DNA from 3 places in the Thioalkalivibrio sp. ALE12 genome. Region 3 is predicted to be linked to each of the others. Evidence: predicted binding sites of a transcription regulator. Region 3 holds the regulator's gene; each other region holds the start of a gene.
What was found. The regulator sigma-54, encoded in region 3, starts transcription at its own class of promoters, with help from an activator protein. The targets are predictions, from matches to a motif close to TGGCANGNTNCNTGCTT.
Positions count from the first base shown of each region.

Region 1: flgB (flagellar basal body rod protein FlgB) is a predicted target of sigma-54. The motif match lies at 3,151-3,167, and genes of this name have one in related genera.
Region 2: glnA (glutamate--ammonia ligase) is a predicted target of sigma-54. The motif match lies at 4,061-4,077, and genes of this name have one in related genera.

Region 1 is NZ_KB905911.1:68,981-74,893, forward strand. It holds gene flgA (flagellar basal body P-ring formation chaperone FlgA) at 86-775, opposite strand; gene F614_RS0110925 (chemotaxis protein CheV) at 1,071-2,009, shown strand; gene F614_RS0110930 (protein-glutamate O-methyltransferase CheR) at 2,215-3,030, shown strand; gene flgB (flagellar basal body rod protein FlgB) at 3,249-3,656, shown strand; gene flgC (flagellar basal body rod protein FlgC) at 3,684-4,103, shown strand; gene F614_RS0110945 (flagellar hook assembly protein FlgD) at 4,115-4,789, shown strand; gene flgE (flagellar hook protein FlgE) at 4,827-5,913, shown strand, end outside.
Region 2 is NZ_KB905912.1:54,389-60,301, reverse strand. It holds gene F614_RS0111440 (aspartate carbamoyltransferase) at 1-206, shown strand, start outside; gene asnB (asparagine synthase (glutamine-hydrolyzing)) at 302-2,320, shown strand; gene glnA (glutamate--ammonia ligase) at 2,571-3,980, opposite strand; gene F614_RS0111425 (cation diffusion facilitator family transporter) at 4,199-5,422, opposite strand; gene glyQ (glycine--tRNA ligase subunit alpha) at 5,586-5,913, shown strand, end outside.
Region 3 is NZ_KB905909.1:32,460-38,372, forward strand. It holds gene rapZ (RNase adapter RapZ) at 1-274, opposite strand, end outside; gene hprK (HPr(Ser) kinase/phosphatase) at 282-1,313, opposite strand; gene F614_RS0108910 (PTS sugar transporter subunit IIA) at 1,365-1,832, opposite strand; gene hpf (ribosome hibernation-promoting factor, HPF/YfiA family) at 1,836-2,174, opposite strand; gene F614_RS0108920 (RNA polymerase factor sigma-54) at 2,191-3,672, opposite strand; gene lptB (LPS export ABC transporter ATP-binding protein) at 3,762-4,532, opposite strand; gene lptA (lipopolysaccharide transport periplasmic protein LptA) at 4,529-5,056, opposite strand; gene lptC (LPS export ABC transporter periplasmic protein LptC) at 5,037-5,582, opposite strand; gene F614_RS0108940 (HAD family hydrolase) at 5,621-5,913, opposite strand, start outside.

The DNA.
Region 1 (5,913 bases), on a different contig from region 3:
CTGTGCTGCAAGTGTTTACGGCCGCGTGTGCTGAAACTGTAGCCCTGTGGCGGTGGTTTTTGTAACACCGATCACAGAGTCGGCATCAAAGTGTCACCCGGACGTGCCCGGAGGGCTGGATTTCGCCCTCGACCACGCGCCCGGACGAGGTGTTCTTGACCCGGATGCGGTCCCCGAGGCTGCCGTTTTCCAGGGCCTCGCCCTGCATGCGGATGGCGATCGAGCCGTTTTCGGCAAGGATCGTGACCCGCTGGCCGCGGCTGACGATCTCGCGCTGGGTGACGTGCTGTGTGCCGATGATCTGGCCCGGACGAATGCTGCGCCGGGTCTGCTGACCGATGAGGGCCGACTTGTCTTCATGATAACTGCCCGCGTGGCGTGACGTCTCGATGCGCTGGAAGCGCAGATCGCCGCTGGTCAGCGTGTGCTGGCGAGGGAGGTTGCGACTGGCCACCAGCACCTGAGCGTAACGTTCCACCGTGGCCGGGACATACAGCTGCCAGGTGACCGGGCCCGCACACTGAAGGTGGATCGCGGTATTGCCGTCGCGGCGGCCGCCGGGCGGGAAACGGGCGTTGAGTCCGTCATGGCAGTAGGCCAGCCGGAGCCGGTTGTCGAGCTGGCCGATCTCGATATTGATGTCGTCGCTATGTTCGGCGTCCAGCTCCTGCAACAGAAACTGTTCCGCGGCCGCGCGGATCTCCGCAACGGGGTGGATCTCGGCGTGGGCCGGCACGGAGAGCGCGAACCACGCCACGAGAGCCATGAGCCCCATGGGGATGCAGCGTGATGTACAGGTTGTATGTGGATGCATATGCCGGTCCTCGCCGCCCGAGGGAATACCCCGGGTCTGCCGCGTCCGTTCGCGGACCCGAAGCTATGCAGGTTTGATGCCAGTTGTCCGGGCGGTGCCCGACTCAAGGCCCGGCGTTCAATGCCGTTATCCCTGGGAAGCGGCGCCAGAAGGCGCATACAGGCGATTGCAAATGACAGCCCGGGGGTGCGCGGTGCACACTGAGCTCCCGGGAGCGGCTCGCGGCAGATGGGCGCGGGACAAGGAGAGCAGCACCATGAGTCAATTCATTGACGATGTGAACCAGCGAACGCAGCTGGTGGGTCAGAACCGGATGGAACTGCTGCTGTTCCACCTGGGTGGATCACAGACCTTCGGAATCAACGTGTTCAAGGTGCGCGAGGTGATCCCGTCGCCGCCGCTGCGCCAGATCCCGGGGTCGATGAGTGTGGTGCGCGGTGTGGCTACGCTGCGGGGCGGCACGGTGCCGATTATCGATCTGGCGCGCGCCATGGGCCTGCGCAGCGCGGCCGGTGCCAGCGACAGCGGCGACCAGAAGGTGGTGGTCACCGAGTTCAACCGTTCGGTTCAGGGGTTCTGGGTGTCGGCCGTGGACCGGATCGTGAATGTGAACTGGCAGGACGTGAAGTCCCCTCCGCGTGGTACGGGGCGCGAGTCCTTCCTGGTCGCGGTCACCGAGATCGACAACAAGCTGGTCGAGATCATCGACGTGGAACGGGTGCTTTCGATCGTCAATCCTCTGCCGACCGAGGTCTCCGAGTCCATCCGAGCGGACGCCACGCCAGCGGGGGGGCGCAAGGTCGTGATCGTTGACGACTCGGTCGTGGCGCGCAAGCAGATCGAGGGGGCGATTCGCGGTCTCGGGTTCGAATACGAGGTTTTCAAGGATGGTCAGGAGGCGCTCGACTTCCTGGAGCAGAAGGCCGGGGAGGGCCCGGTTCGCGACCAGATCGAGCTGGTGATCTCGGACATCGAGATGCCACGCATGGACGGCTATACGCTGACGGCGCGGATCCGGGACAATCCCGCCCTGAAAGATCTGAAGGTGCTGCTGCATTCCTCGTTGAGCGGCGAGTTCAATACCGACATGGTCAAGCGCGCCGGGGCCGATGCGTTTCTCTCGAAATTCAACCCCGACGAACTGGCCAACGCGGTGCTCGACCAGACCGGGCGCGAGGATCAACAGGTCGAATGACCGCCGGGGGGAACGGGGTTGCCGCCCGGCAAGGCCGGGGCGGCGTCACATGGCCGACAAGGGCCCAGTGTCGTGTCCCGCCTGCGACACCGTATACTGAAACCCGCTACCGGGGATTCCCCCTGCGTTTCGTGGCGCGGGCGCCGCTGTCAAGGACTCGTCATCAGGATGCTAATCACCATGGACTGTGCTCGGGGATGAACCGGTGATCGATTCCCGCGATTACGAGGAGTTTTCCCGCTTCCTGCAGGACTGCTGCGGCCTGGTGCTGGGTGACAGCCGTCAGTATCTGGTGTCGAGCCGACTGTCCCGGCTGCTCGACGAGTTCGACTTCAAGAGCGTGCCGGAGCTCCTGCACGCGATGCGGCAAGCCCCGAATCCGCGGCTGCGCACCCGTGTGATCGACGCGATGACGACCAACGAAACCTCGTGGTTTCGCGATGGCTTTCCGTTCGAGATCCTCCGGCATGTGTTGTTGCCGGAGCTGGCTGCGAAGGGAAGCAGCATCAAGGTCTGGTCTTCCGGCTGTTCCAGTGGCCAGGAGGCCTACAGCATCTCCATGGTCGTCTCCGAGTGGGAGGAATCCCGCCCCCCGCGCAAGGTGCCGGTATCCATCCTGGGGACGGACCTGTCGGAGAAGATCCTGGATGACGCCCGGCGGGCGGTCTACGACGGCCTGAGTATTGTGCGCGGGTTGAGCGAGAGCCGCCGCGCGCGCTTCTTCGAGACCGTGACGGACGGCCACAAGGTCGTTCCCGAGGTCCAGCGGCGCTGTCGTTTTCAGAAGCTCAACCTGATCGACAGCTACGCGGCACTGGGCAAGTTCGACCTGGTGTTCTGCCGCAACGTGCTGATCTATTTCTCCGGCGAGACCAAGCGACAGGTTCTTGACGGTATTGCCCGGCAGATGAATCCGGGCGGCTATCTGTTTCTTGGCGCTTCGGAGACGGCCGGCCCGTACACCAAGGCCTTCGAGACGGTTCGCACCGACTACGGCTCGGTCCTCCGGCTCAAATCCTGACGCCCCTCCGTCGCAGGGCCGCCAGGTCCGAAACGCCCGCGCAATGCGGCCGCGACTCGAATTGCCCCCTTCCCACGTTTCCCGCTAAGGGCGTCCCCAGCCGAGACGGATTCCCGTCGCTGGCATAGCGATTGCATCGGTCTCCTCGCAAAGGGCCGCAATGGCTGCGTCCCGGTTCTGGTAGCGAGGGTCCGCCACGGGCGGACAGGACGGAAACGATGAGTCTCTCTCTCGACAAGGCGATGGGCATCCTGCCGCAGGCGGTCAACGTGCGCGCCCAGCGCATGGAGCTGCTGGCCTCCAACATCGCCAATGCGGACACCCCGAACTACAAGGCGCGCGATATCGACTTTCGCGCGGTGCTCGAGTCCGCGGCTGGGAGCGGCAATCACTTGCCCATGGCGCGTAGCCAGGCGGCGCATATCGACCCCAATGCCGGGGCGATGAACGGGCAGGCCGAGGCGCTTTATCGCGTCCCTTCGCAGGCGTCCCTGGATGGCAACACGGTGGATCCGCAGATGGAACGTGCCGCCTTTGCCGAGAACGCGATCCAGTACCAGAGCAGTCTGGAATTCCTCAATCGCCGGGTCTCCGGCATCCGCGAAGCCCTGAGGGGCGACCGTTAACGCGGGCCTGATCGGGAGATCGATGTCGTGAGCAATATGTTCAGTCTGTTCAATACCTCGGCTTCGGCGCTGTCGGCGCAGTCGGTGCGCCTGAATACCGTGGCCTCGAATCTGGCCAACGCGAACACCGCCGCCACCAACCCGGACGAGGCGTATCGCGCCAAGCAGGTGCTGTTCCAGAGCGTGATGGATCAGGCCAACCCCAATGGTGCGGCGACGTCCGTGCGGGTGGCCGGCGTGACCGAGTCGCAGGCCCCGCCACAGGCCCACTACGAGCCACACCACCCGCAGGCGAACGAGGAGGGCTACATCTTCCGCCCGGCGATCAGCGTGGTCGAGGAGATGGCCAACATGATGTCCGCCTCGCGCAACTACGAAGCGAACGTCGAGGTGATGGAGACCTCGCGTCAGCTGCTCCAGCGCACATTGCAGATCGGCCAAGGCTAGAGGAGCCCGCCATGACACAGATTTCCCCCGAATTGCTGGATCGCCTCGGCCTGTCGCGCCCGGAGAAGAAGCCGGAAGGCGAGATGGACCGCCTCGGGCAGTCCGACTTCCTCAAGCTGATGACCACCCAGCTGGAGAACCAGGACCCGATGGAGCCGATGGATAACGGTGATTTCCTCGGCCAGATGGCGCAGTTCTCCACCGTGACCGGCATCGAGCAGCTGTCCAAGTCCTTCGAGAAGCTGGCGCAGTCCCTGGGGCAGAACCAGACGCTGCAGGCGGCTTCGCTGGTTGGCAAGGATGTACTGGTGCCCGTCGAGTTTGGCGAACTGGGGCCCGACGGGCGGGTGAACGGCGCGGTCGATCTGGAGCGCGCCACCGAAGAGCTGCAGATCGACGTGTACAGCCCGAATGGCGAGCGCATTCGCCGCATGAATATGGGCGCTGCCGGCAGCGGCCTGCAGGAGTTCACCTGGGACGGCATGCGCGACGACGGCACCTTCGCGCCACCGGGCGTCTACGAATTCAAGGCCACGGCCCGCTCCGGGACCCAGTCGGAGGCCGTGGATACCTTTCTGGATGCCCGCGTGGAAAGCGTCGCGGTGGGCAGTGACTCCGGGCTGGCACTGACCGTGCAGGGCCTGGGCGAGATCAGCTTTTCGGATGTACGGCGGATTGGCGGCTGACGCCCCGCAACAAGAACCCTGACGGAGGAAACACCCCATGCCCTTCAATATCGGATTGAGCGGACTCAACGCGGCCCAGGCCGATCTGCAGACCACCGGTAACAATGTGTCCAACTCGGGGACCACGGGGTTTAAACGTTCCCGTGCCGAGTTCGGCGATGTGTTCGCCCAGAGCTTCGGCGGGATCAGCCAGACAGCCATCGGCTCCGGCACACGACTGCAGGCGGTCACCCAGCAGTTCTCGCAGGGACGGACCGAGTTCACCGAGAACGGCCTGGACCTGGCGATCAACGGCGAGGGCTTCTTCGTCCTGAACGACCAGGGCAGCACGGTGTACAGCCGGGCGGGGGCCTTCCAGGTCGACCGCGACGGGTACCTGGTGAACAACCAGGGCCTGCGCCTGCAGGGCTATGACGAGGCGGGTGGTACGAATCTCGGGGACTTGCGTCTGCAAACCGATACGGCCGCGCCCCAGGCCACCGAGAATCTCGAGGCACTGATCAATTTGCGTTCGGATGCGCCGGCTTTGAGTGCCGATCCGGACGATTTTGATCTCGAGGATCCGGAGACCTACAACTTCTCGACCTCGCTCACGATGTATGACTCTCTGGGCATTGCGCGGGACGCCAACCTCTACTTCGTGAAGACGGGGCAGAACGAGTGGAACGCCCATGTCGCGGTGCGTCAAGACGATGGTGAGCTGGTAGAGGTTCAGTATCCAGATGACCCGGCTACTCCTGGTACACCGGCATCTGCGCTAACACTGGACTTTGGCCCAAGCGGTCAGTTGAACGGTGTTAGTCCCGCTGCAGAGGGATTATTCGTCCCGGGCACTAGCTTGGACGGGGCAGATGATCTGGAATTCGATATCAGCTTCGACGGTACGACCCAGTTCGGCGGAGATTTTTCCGTCAATGACCTGAACCAGGACGGTTTTGCCTCTGGACAGCTCACCGGTATCGACATCGATCAAACCGGCGTGGTGTTCGCTCGTTTCACCAATGGGCAGTCGACGGAGCTGGGTCAGCTTGCGCTGGCGAATTTCCCCAATCCGCAGGGCCTGGAACAGCTGGGTGACAACAACTGGGCCGAAACCTTTGCAGCAGGTGATGTGCGCCTGGATC
Region 2 (5,913 bases), on a different contig from region 3:
TGAAGCTGGACCGCAACTCCCCGCTGAAAAAGGGCGCGATCATCATGCACCCGCTGGCGCGCGGTGCGGAGCTGTCGACGGACCTCGATGACACCCCGCACAACTGGTATTTCGCCCAGGCGCGCGGGGCGGTGTTCGTGCGCATGGCGCTGCTGACCAGCGTGGTCCGCCGTATCAGCGCGGTCATGGACACCCCGGAAGACTGAACCTCGCACTGAACTGAACCGCGAGTGGCGTGGCGCGCCGGAACGGACCGGGCCGCGCCCCGCTCGCACCGAACGGATAACCAAGGAGACATGCCATGTGTGGCATCGCCGGAATCTTTCACGCCGACCCGGACCGCAAGGTCGACCCGCAGACCCTGGTCAACATGGCCGCGATCCAGTATCACCGCGGTCCTGACGGCTTTGGCTACAAGACGCAGGACGACCGTGGTGTGGGATTCTCCCACGCGCGGTTGTCGATCATCGACCTCGACGAGAACCGCGGGCGCCAGCCGTTCTGCATGACCAACGGCGAGATTATGACCGCGGTTAACGGCGAGCTGTACGACTACAAGCGCATCCGCACCGATCTCACCTCGCGCGGGGTGAAGTTCCGCACCAAGAGCGATTCCGAGATGGTGATGCACCTGTACCAGCGCGAGGGGCTGGAGGACGCGGTGAAGCACTTTCGCGGGGAGTTCGCGATCTCGCTGTATGACCGCAAGCACGACCGGCTGATCCTGATCCGCGACCGCTTCGGCATCAAGCCGCTGTACTTCACCGAGGCCAACGGCAGTTTCGTGTTCGGCTCCGAACTGAAGGTGCTGTTCGCCAACCCCGATGTGCCGCGCCAGTTCTCCGATGATGGCCTGTACCACCAGCTGATGCAGACCATGGTGCCCGGCACCACCGCCTTCGAGGGCATCCAGCAGGTCAAGCCGGGCCACATGGTCATCGTCGAGCGCGCCCACGGCAAGCTGAAGATCCGCCAGGAGAAGTACTGGGACATGGACTTCCCGCTGGCCTCCGAGCGCCCGCCCGAGAGCGAGACCGACGAGAACTACTGGATCGAGGGCGTGCGCGAGAAGCTGATGGAGGCCGTCCAGCTGCGCCTGGAGGCCGACGTGCCGGTGGCCTGCTACCTCTCCGGCGGGATCGACTCCTGCATCACCCTGGGGCTGGCCTCGGCCAGCCAGCAGTCGCCGGTCAAGGCCTTCACCATCGGCTTCGACAACGACGACTACGACGAGACCGCGATCGCCCGCGAGATGGCCGAGAGTGTCGGCGCCGATCAGGACATCATGACCCTGAACGCCGACCACCTCTACGACAACTTCGAAGAGGCGCTGTGGCACGCCGAGCGCACCATCTACAACACCCTCGGCGTGGCCAAGCTCCTGATGAGCCGCCACGTGAACAAGGCCGGCTACAAGGTGGTGGTCACCGGCGAGGGCTCGGACGAGCTGTTCGGCGGCTACCCGGCGTTCCGCCGCGACATGTTCCTGCACGGGCTGGATACCCTGCCGGAGGCCGATCGTCAGGCCTGGCAGCAGATGCTGAACGAGTCCAACGAGCTGGTCTCCGGCGCGATGCTGGCCGAGGACGAGGTGGATGACCCCGAGTTCACCCGAATGATGGGCTTCACCCCGTCCTGCCTGCAGCCGTGGCTGGCCGCGTCTGACCACGTGCCGGGCCTGCTGCATCCGAAGCGCCGCGAGCGCATGCAGGGCTACCAGCCGGGCAAGGCGATCGCCGATGCCCTGGACAACGACATGCTGGAAGGCCGGCACCCGCTGGACAAGGCCCAGTACGTCTGGATCAAGACCATGCTGGAAGGCCAGATCCTGACCTGGGGCGGCGACCGCATGGACATGGCCAACTCGATGGAGGCGCGCCCGCCGTTCCTCGATCACCACCTGGCCGAGTTCGCCGCCCACCTGCCGCCGACCATGCGCATCAAGGGCCCGACCGAGAAGTACGTGCTGCGCGAATCGATGAAGGGCCTGCTGCCGAAGGTGCTCTACGAGCGCGAGAAGTTCGCGTTCATGGCCCCGCCGGCGCATACCGATCCGGTCAAGTGGGCGGCGATGAAGGCCCTGGCCGATCGCTACCTCGCGCCGGAGAAGGTCGAGGAGGCCGGTCTGCTGGATCCGGAGGGCGTGCGCCAAGTGTTCGAGCTGCACGAGTCCGAGGCCACCCCGGCCGCGACCCAGGTCCAGCTGGACGCGGTGATCAACCACATGATCGGGGTGCAGGTGCTGTACGAGAAGTTCGTGGCCACCGACATCCCGGCGCTGGCACAGCAGAAGGCCGAGGAGTTCGGCTGGCACGCCTGATTGCCGATGAACGGTCAGAGGCCCGGGAGAGTCCTTCCGGTGCCACACGAGAAGGCCCCGCGGATCGACCATCCGCGGGGCCTTTCATTTGTGCTGCCCGAAATGCCCGATCCGGCATCGCCGGCGGTGATGACGAACGGGGCTTGGCCCGCCGGTCCCCGTGGAACCCCCCAGACACAAAAAAGCCGCCGGCCCCGGAGGGCGCGGCGGCGGATGGCCTCGCGGCCCCGAGGGGCCGGAAGCGGACGCCTTACAGGCTGTAGTACATGTCGAACTCGATCGGATGGGTGGTCATGCGCATCTGCGTGACGTCTTCCATCTTCAGGTCGATGTAGGCATCGATCATGTCGTCGGTGAACACGCCACCCTGGGTCAGGAACTCGCGGTCCTGGTTCAGGGCTTCCAGCGCCTGGTCCAGCGAATGGCAGACCTGCGGGATGCCCTTTTCCTCTTCCGGCGGCAGGTCGTAGAGGTTCTTGTCCATCGCGTCGCCGGGGTGGATCTTGTTCTGGATGCCGTCCAGGCCGGCCATCAGCATCGCGGCGAATGCGAGATACGGGTTGGCGGTGGAGTCCGGGAAGCGCAGCTCGATCCGGCGCGCCTTCGGGTTCATCACGAACGGGATGCGCAGCGAGGCCGAGCGGTTGCGGGCGGAGTAGGCCAGCATCACCGGCGCCTCGAAGCCCGGCACCAGACGCTTGTAGCTGTTGGTGGACGGGTTGGTGAAGGCGTTCAGCGCGCGGGCGTGCTTGATGATGCCGCCGATGTAGTACAGCGCGGTCTCGGACAGGCCGCCGTAGAGGTCGCCGGAGAACAGGTTCTTGCCGTCCTTGGACAGCGACTGGTGCACGTGCATGCCGGAGCCGTTGTCGCCGACGATCGGCTTGGGCATGAAGGTCGCGGTCTTGCCGTGGATGTGGGCCACGTTCTGCACCACGTACTTCAGGATCTGCACCTCGTCGGCCTTCTGCGTCAGGGTCGCCGGGCCCACGCCGATCTCGCACTGGCCGGCGGTGGCCACCTCGTGGTGGTGCACCTCGGTCTCCAGACCCATCTCGGTCATCACTTCGCACATGGTGGAGCGGATGTCGTGCAGGCTGTCGACCGGCGGGACCGGGAAGTAGCCGCCCTTCACGCCTGGGCGGTGCCCGATGTTGCCGTCCTCGTAGACGCGCTCGGAGTTCCAGGACGCCTCCTGGGAGTCCACGCGGCAGTAGGAACCGGACAGGCTGGTACCCCACTTCACGTCGTCAAAGATGAAGAACTCGTTCTCCGGACCGAACAGCGCGGTGTCGGCGATGCCGGTGCTCTGCAGGTAGGCCTCGGCGCGGCGCGCCAGGGAGCGCGGGCAGCGGTCGTAGCCCTGCATGGTGGCCGGCTCGACCACGTCGCAGCGGATGTTCATGGTCATGTCTTCGAAGAACGGGTCGATCACGGCCGACTCGGCGTCCGGCATCAGGATCATGTCGGACTCGTTGATCCCCTTCCAGCCGGAGATCGAGGAGCCGTCGAACATCTTGCCTTCCTCGAAGGTCTCTTCGTCGATGTCGTGGGCCGGCATGGTCACATGCTGTTCCTTGCCCTTGGAGTCGGTAAAGCGGAAGTCGACAAAGCGCACTTCCTTTTCCTTGATCTGGTTCAGCACGTCGGCTGCGGACATGGGGGTCTCCTTGGTCTTCACTTGAGTCTTCGATTTTGGCCGGCCGGCCTGTTGGCCCCTGCACGGCTTCGTGGGTCATTATGCAGGCATCATGCCATCCGGCCCGATTCGGCCCGGGCGCGCGAAAAACGGGCACCCCGGGTGCCGCGCCGCCTCCCTTCTGCACCATCATGGTGCCGTATATGCACAAAGATGGTGCTTGATGGGGTGTGCCGCACCTAATGAGTGCACGGACGATAGAGTAGCGTGACCTCGCCCAGCATGTCGCCCACCTGCGGGTGGGCGTGCAGCCGGTCGGCCAGGGCCCGGGCCCGCGCCTCCAGGTCCGGAGCCGCGGTTGCCCCGTCAAGGCGCAAGGTCAGCGTCATGTGCACCCGGCCGCCCAGGTAGTGCAGGGACAGGTGCTCCACCGCGTCCAGCTCCGGGGTGTCGGCCCAGGCCTCGCGCAGGGCCTCCACCAGCACCGGCCGCAACGGCAGCGTCGAGCTGCGCGCCTGCTCCGCGTCATTCTCCGGGTCTACGTGCACCGTGATGTCGTTGACCCGGTCATGCTCGTCGGTCACCGAATGGAACACCGCATCGGCGATCCGATGCCCCTCGGAGACCGAGATCATCGGCGCGACCTGGATGTGCACATCGGCCACCACGTCGCTGCCGTGGCGGCGGGTGCGCAGCATGTGCGCATCCTTCACCCCGGGCACGTCCAGGATGGTGCGGTGAATGCGATCCACCTTTTCCGGCTCCAGAGCGGTGTCGATCAGCTCCGCCGCGGCGCGCACGATCAGGCGCCCGGCGATGTGCAGGATGAACAGGGCGACGATCAGCGCGGCCAGCGCATCCGCCCACGGGAAGCCGGCGACCGCCGCGCCCACGCCGACCAGCACAAACAGCGACGAGATCGCATCCGTTCGGTGGTGCCAGGCATTGGCATCCAGCATCCGCGAACGCAGGCGCTTCGCCACCCGGTGGGTGTACTGGTACAGGCCCTCCTTTGCGACCAGGGTCAGCGCGGCAAAAAAGATCGCCATATTCGCGGGGCCGGTCATAGCCTCGGGCTCGACCAGCCGGCTGCCCGCCGCCCAGGCGATCCCCAGGCCCGCAAGGGCCAGAAAGACCCCGACGATCACCGTCGCCAGGGTCTCGATGCGGGCATGGCCGTACGGGTGGTCCTGGTCGGGGGACGCCGCGGCCTTGCGCGCCGCGAACAGCACGACACCGTCGGTGATGAGGTCCGACAGCGTATGCACGCCGTCCGCGACCAGCGCCTGCGAGTTCAGAAGCCAGCCGCTAAGTAGCTGCGCGACGGCCAGAAAGCTGTTCACGGTCGCGCCCACCAGCGTCACTCGGCGGGTGTCGCGGTAGCGCTGACCGTTCTCCGCGGTCACCGTCGGCTCCGAATTGGCGTGGGGCTCGCTCAGGGCGGTTCTCCCGAACCGGATCAAGCCTCCAGTATGGGCGCCTTCCCGGCTGGCGCAAAACCGTCTGCCGCCACAGGGAAAGCGCCGACTCGCGCGGGCGTCTCCGTGTTTCGCGCTGACCCTGACGGTGGCCGCGGCCGAAGCCGGGCCGATATACTGTCCGCTTTGCCCTGACCCGGGATCCCGCATGGCGCACGAACGCACCCCGTCCAGCAGCAGCCCCACCTTCCAGGACCTGATCCGTCGCTTGCAGGACTACTGGAACGACCACGGCTGCGTGGTCCTGCAGCCCTACGACATGGAGATGGGGGCCGGCACCTTCCATCCGGCGACCTTCCTGCGTTCGATCGGGCCGGAGCCGTGGCGCGCGGCCTACGTGCAGCCCAGCCGCCGCCCCACCGACGGTCGCTATGGCGACAACCCCAACCGCCTGCAGCACTACTACCAGTTCCAGGTGCTGCTGAAGCCGTCGCCGCCGGACATCCAGGACCTCTATCTCGGTTCGCTGGAGGCGC
Region 3 (5,913 bases):
GGAACAGGACCTCCACCTGCAGGCCCTCCGCCCGTAGCCCGGCCAGCAGGCTGGCAAACCCCTTCAGGGCCTCCAGCCCGCTGCGCACGTCGACGCCCACCGCCAGATGGCGATCGCCCTCGGTGTCGTAGTGGCCCTGGCGCACCTGGCGAATCAGGTCCGGCAGCAGCGGCAGCGGGAGGTTGTCCACACAGAAATAGCCCGCGTCCTCCAGGGTGTGCAGGGCGACGGTCTTGCCGGATCCGGACAGACCGCTGACGATCAGCAGGCGCATGGCGGACTCAGCCCTCCGGGTCCGGGTTAGGGACGGTCGTGGCGGGCACGGCCCGGTGGTAGGGCGGCTCCTCGGCCTCGCCGCTCATCTGCCGGCGCTGGCGGGCGCGCAGGTCATCCCCGGCGATGTAGCCCTGCATGTGCAGCATGTGGTTGCGCACGGCGGCCTCGATCATCACCGCGATGTTGCGACCCGGCGCCACCGGGAGGCTGATCAGCGGAATCCGCAGGCCGAGGATGTCGATCTCGCCGCGGCGCCCGTTCAGCCGGTCGTCGGGGACCGGAGAGGGCTCGCCGTGATCGCGCAGGTCGATAATCAGCCGCAGGTACTTGCCGCCCTTGATTGCGGAGTCGCCGTACATCGCGCGGATGTTCAGCACCCCCAGGCCGCGTACCTCGAGCAGGTCCTGGAGCAGGGCCGGGCAGTGACCGCGCACGATGTCGGGGGCGATGCGCGCGAACTCGGGGGCATCGTCGGCGATCAGGCGGTGCCCGCGCGAGATCAGCTCCAGCGCCACCTCGCTCTTGCCGACGCTGGAGGCCCCGCTGATCAGGACGCCGATGCCGAGGATCTCCATGAACACGCCATGGCGCACCTCGAAGTGCGCCAGACGCTGCTGCAGGAAGTAGCGCAGCAGCGCGATGATCTCGTGGCTGCTGGTGCTGGAGCACAGGATCAGCGGCAGCGCCTCCTGCGGGGCATGGGGCATCTCCGAGAACGGGCAGGTGTCCTCGGCGAAGATCACCGCGGTGGTGCCGGTGCGGGCCATCTCCAGGATCAGGTCGTTGCGCTGGTCGTCGCTGAGGCCGGCGATGTAGCGGGCCTCGAAGTCCCCGATGACCTGGATGCGGTTGGGTCGGATCAGGTTGAGGTGGCCGGCCAGAGGCAGGTCATCCCCGTCCTCGCCGACCAGCTTGCGGTCGGGGGCGGCGTGCTCGCCATGCACGAAGCGCAGATCCAGGCGGTTGCCCATAGCCTGGATCAGGCTCTCCACGTTGATGTCGCGGGCAATCCCGCCTTCGCCCAGTGCCTCGTTCATGAGCAGGGCCGGCGGGGATCGGTGGCGTGGCAGGGTGCGGGGCGCACGGGATCAGCCCTCGCGGAAGCGGCGGACGAGTTCCTGTTCCAGGCTGGCGGCATCGCCGGCCCGGCGCAGGGCGGCAATGGTGTCCGGTTGCGAAAGCCCGCGCGCCAGCTGGGCCAGCAGGTCGAGGTGATCGCTGGTGGCGGCCTCCGGGACCAGCAGGGCGATCAGGATATCGACCGGCTCGTGGTCCATGGCGTCGAAGTCGACGCCGCTCTCCAGGCGCAGGACGGCCACGCGCGGAGCCTCGAGATCGGCCAGGCGGCCATGGGGGATCGCAACCCCATGGCCCAGGCCGGTGGAGCCCAGCTTTTCGCGCGCGGACAGGGCCTCGAAGATCGCGGTGCTGCCCGGTCCGCCGGCATCACCGCCGCCGGCGAGGAGTTCCGACAGGGCCTCCAGGGCCCGCTTCTGACTGGAGCATTCCGGCTCCAGGCGGATGCGCTCGGCGGTGATCAACTCGGCAATGGACATGGGTCAGGAGGCCTGCTCGCGATTGCGCTGGGCGCCCTCGGCCCGGTGATGATCCTTGACCTTTTCCTTGTGCTTGATCAGCTGGCGGTCGACCTTGTCGATCAGCGCGTCGATGGCGGCGTACATGTCCTCGTGGGAGGCCTCGGCGTGGATGTGATTGCCGCTGACCTGGAGATTCGCCTCGGCCTTGTTGAACTGGTTCTGGGTCTTCTCATGGGTCAGCACGACGTGCACGTCGATGACCTTGTCGAAGTGGCGTTCCAGCTTCGCGAACTTCTCGTTGACGTAGTCGCGCAGGGCGTCGGTGAGGTCCACATGGTGGCCGGTCAGGTTGATCTGCATGGTCGGGACTCCTTGGTTACTTGTGGCCGGTGGGCATGGAGGCCATCTGCCGGCGTTCGCTGGATGAAGGGATGTGCATCGCCTCGCGGTACTTGGCCACGGTGCGACGCGCCACATTGATGCCCCGGTCCGCCAGGATCTGGGCGAGCCGGGCATCGCTGAGCGGCTTGTTCGCGGGTTCGTCGTCGATCAATTCGCGAATCATGGCACGGATGGCGGTGGCGGAACACTCGCCACCGTCGTTGGTGCCGACGTGGCTGGAGAAGAAATACTTGAACTCGAAGACTCCGCGCGGGGTGTGCATGTATTTCTGGGTGGTCACCCGGGAGATGGTCGATTCGTGCATCTCCAGGATCTCGGCGATATCGCGCAGGATCAATGGCTGCATCGCGACCTCGCCATGTTCCAGGAAGCCTTGCTGGCGATGGACAATCGCCTCGGCAACGCGGAGCAGGGTGTCGTTGCGGCTGTGCAGGCTCTTCAGGAACCAGCGCGCCTCCTGCAGCTGGTCGCGCATGAAGGCACTGTCGCGGGCATCCGATACCTGGCGCACCATGCCGGCGTAGAGGTCGTTGATACGGATGCGTGGCGCGATCTCCGGGTTCAGCTCCACGCGCCAGCCCTCCGGGGTGTGGCGCACGTAGACATCGGGCACCACGTATTCGGAGGTGGCGGCACTGATCTGCGCGCCCGGTCGCGGGTTCAGGGTGCGGATCAGGTCCAGGGCGCGCGCCAGTTCGTCCGGGTCGCGCACACCCGACTGGCGTTGCAGGGCTTTATAATCGCGCTTGCCCAGGCTGTCCATGCCGTGTTCCAGGATCGCCCGGGCGGCCTCGCGGGCGGGGGCGTCCGGGGCCAGTTCGCGCAGCTGAATCTCCAGGCATTCGCGCAGATCGCGCGCGCCCACGCCCAGGGGGTCGCACTGCTGGATCCAGTGCAGGACTGCCTCGACCTCATCCACGCCGACGGGCTCTTCCTCGCCGCGGCTGATGGTCTCGGCCAGCGTCTCGAGGTCGCCTTCGAGATAGCCGTCGGGGCTGATCGCGTCGATCAGGGCCGCGCCGATGCGCTGGTCGCGCGGAGTCAGGTGGCTCAGGTGCAGCTGCCACAGCAGGTGGTCCTGCAGGCCCTCGCCGTCGTCGTCGCTGGTGTTTTCCAGCGGGTCGCGGTCATCCACGCCCTTGGGGGCGGGCGGCGGTTCGTAGATGTCGTCCCAGCGGCTGTCGGTGGTGAGCTCCTCGGGAATCACGTCATCGCTAGTGGTAGTGGCCTCCATGCGGTCGCCTTCCACCACCTCGCCCTCCGCGTCCAGGCGCTCGGCCCCGCCCATGTCGTCCTCGTCCTCCACCTGTTCCAGCATGGGGTTGCTCTCCAGCGCCTGCTGGATCTCCACCTGTAGTTCGAGCGTGGACAGCTGCAACAGGCGAATGGCCTGCTGCAGTTGCGGGGTCATGGTGAGCGTTTGACCCAGCTGAAGATTCAGGCCGGGTTTCAGCATTGGCTGTGCGGGTCGCGGGTGACCATAAGAGCGATCTTAAATGCTGCCTCGTGGTTTGTGCACCGGCGCGGGTTGTGCGCGTGCCGGAATCACAGGCGGAAATTCTCGCCGAGATAGACCCGGCGCACCTGGGGATCGGCCAGTAGCTCGTCGGGTGTCCCGGCGGCCAGCAGGCGCCCCTCGCTCAGAATATAGGCCCTGTGGCAGATCCCGAGGGTTTCGCGCACGTTGTGATCGGAGATCAGAACCCCGATGCCGCGCGCTGCAAGGTGGCGAATTACATCCTGGATATCGCCCACCGAGATCGGGTCCACCCCGGCAAAGGGCTCGTCCAGGCAGATGAATTGCGGGTCACCGGCCAGGGCCCGCGCAATCTCGGCGCGCCGACGTTCGCCGCCGGACAGCGCGATCCCGGGGCTGTGGCGCACGGTCTCGAGCTGAAACTCCTCGATCAGCGCGTCGCCGATACGCCGGCGTTCGTGGCGGTCCAGGCCGGGGCGCAGTTCCAGCACGGCCTGCAGGTTGTCCCACACGCTCAGGCGGCGAAAGATCGAGGCCTCCTGGGGCAGGTAGCCGAGACCGGCGCGGGCGCGCACGTGGATGGGCGCGCGGGTGATGTCGTGCCCGCCCAGGGTGATGCGCCCGGCGTTGGGACGGATCAGCCCGACCAGGCTGTAGAAGCAGGTGGTCTTGCCGGCGCCGTTGGGACCCAGCAGGCCGACCACTTCACCGGGTGCGAGGTCGACATCCACCTGGTCGAGCACGGTGCGCTGGCCGTAGCGCTTGGTCAGTTCGCGCCCGATCAGGCGATCACGGGCCTCGGCGGGTGCCGGCGCCGGGCTGGTGGCGGGTGCGTTCATTCGTCGTCGCGTGGCTGGATGGTGATGCGTACGCGTTCGCTGTCGCCCTCGCCGCGTTCGGCCTCGATCACGTCGGTGGTCAGGTCGTAGGTGATGCGCTTGCCGCGCGCCTCTTCGCGGGTGGTGATCACATGGGCCTGGTCGGTGAGGATCATGCGGTCCTCGTTCAGCAGGTAGTCGATGCGCAGCGCGGTGGCGATGCGCATCTCGCCGGTCTCGGGGTCGGGGGATTCCAGGCGGGCCGGCTCGCCGTGGGCCTCCATCTCGTAGGGGCGACGATCCCGGGTGCGCACGTAGACCGTGTCGGCCTCCAGCGTCATGTCGCCGCGGATCACGATCACGTCCCCGGTGTAGGTGCCCAGGCCCTGGCGTTCGTCCATCTCCGCGCGGTCGGCGGTGATCTCCACCGGCAGCGAGGGTCCCGATCCCTGCTGGCCCAGGGCCGGCGTCGCCAGCAGGGCGGAGAGGAGGCCGGCCGCCGCAAGCAGGCCCGGCAGGCGGCGGCTATTCGGGATCGGGGTCATGCGCGGGGTCCTCCTCGCTCGCCTCGCTGTAGAGCGAGTACACGTCATGGAACAGCTCTATGGTATCCGCTCGCGAGTCCACGCGCAGGCCGGTGCCGCGCTGGAACAGCCCGGGCTGGTTCAGGGTGGAGAGGGCGTCCGAGGTGGCGACCATGGTGTCTGTGGCGATACGTACATCCCGCGAGTCGATGACCGTCTGCACGCGTTCGCCGCGGGCTGGTTGTACGCCGTGGGTGGGGCCGACCAGGTCCAGGGTTTCGTCAGCCGGGCGGTGCAGGGCCGCCGGGGCGGTCCAGCGCCATTCGATACCGCCATCGGCGAACAGGTCGAGTTCCGGGTCATCCACCCACTGCGGCCCGTCGCGGCCGAATTCGCGCAGTCGGGTGCCCTGCAGCCGGTGGGTCCGCTCACCGTCGTCGCCGGTGGCGTGCAGCGTGAATCCGTCGATCTGCAGGGTCACCTCGCCCTCGGGCGGGGTGACCTCGGCGGTTGCGGGGCTTGCGCACGCCAGCGTGAACAGGACCAACGGCGGCGCCAGACCGTACCGGTTGCGTCTCCGCCGGCTCATCCGTTCAGGTAGGTCTCGAGCAGGGCGTCCAGCCGGTCCTGCGCGGCCAGCAGCCCCTCGCAGGCCTCGCGCACGGCGCCGCGCCCGCCGTGGGCCTCGGTGACCCACTGGGCGTGGCGGCATACCAGCGGGTGGGCGTCCCCGACCGCGATCCCGAGCCCGACCCGCTGCATGGCCGGCAGATCGACGATGTCGTCGCCCATGAAGGCGGCTTCCGCCGGGTCATGGCCGGTGCGCTGCAGCAACTCGTGCAGGGCCTCGCCCTTGTCGCGGCGGCCCTGGATCAGGT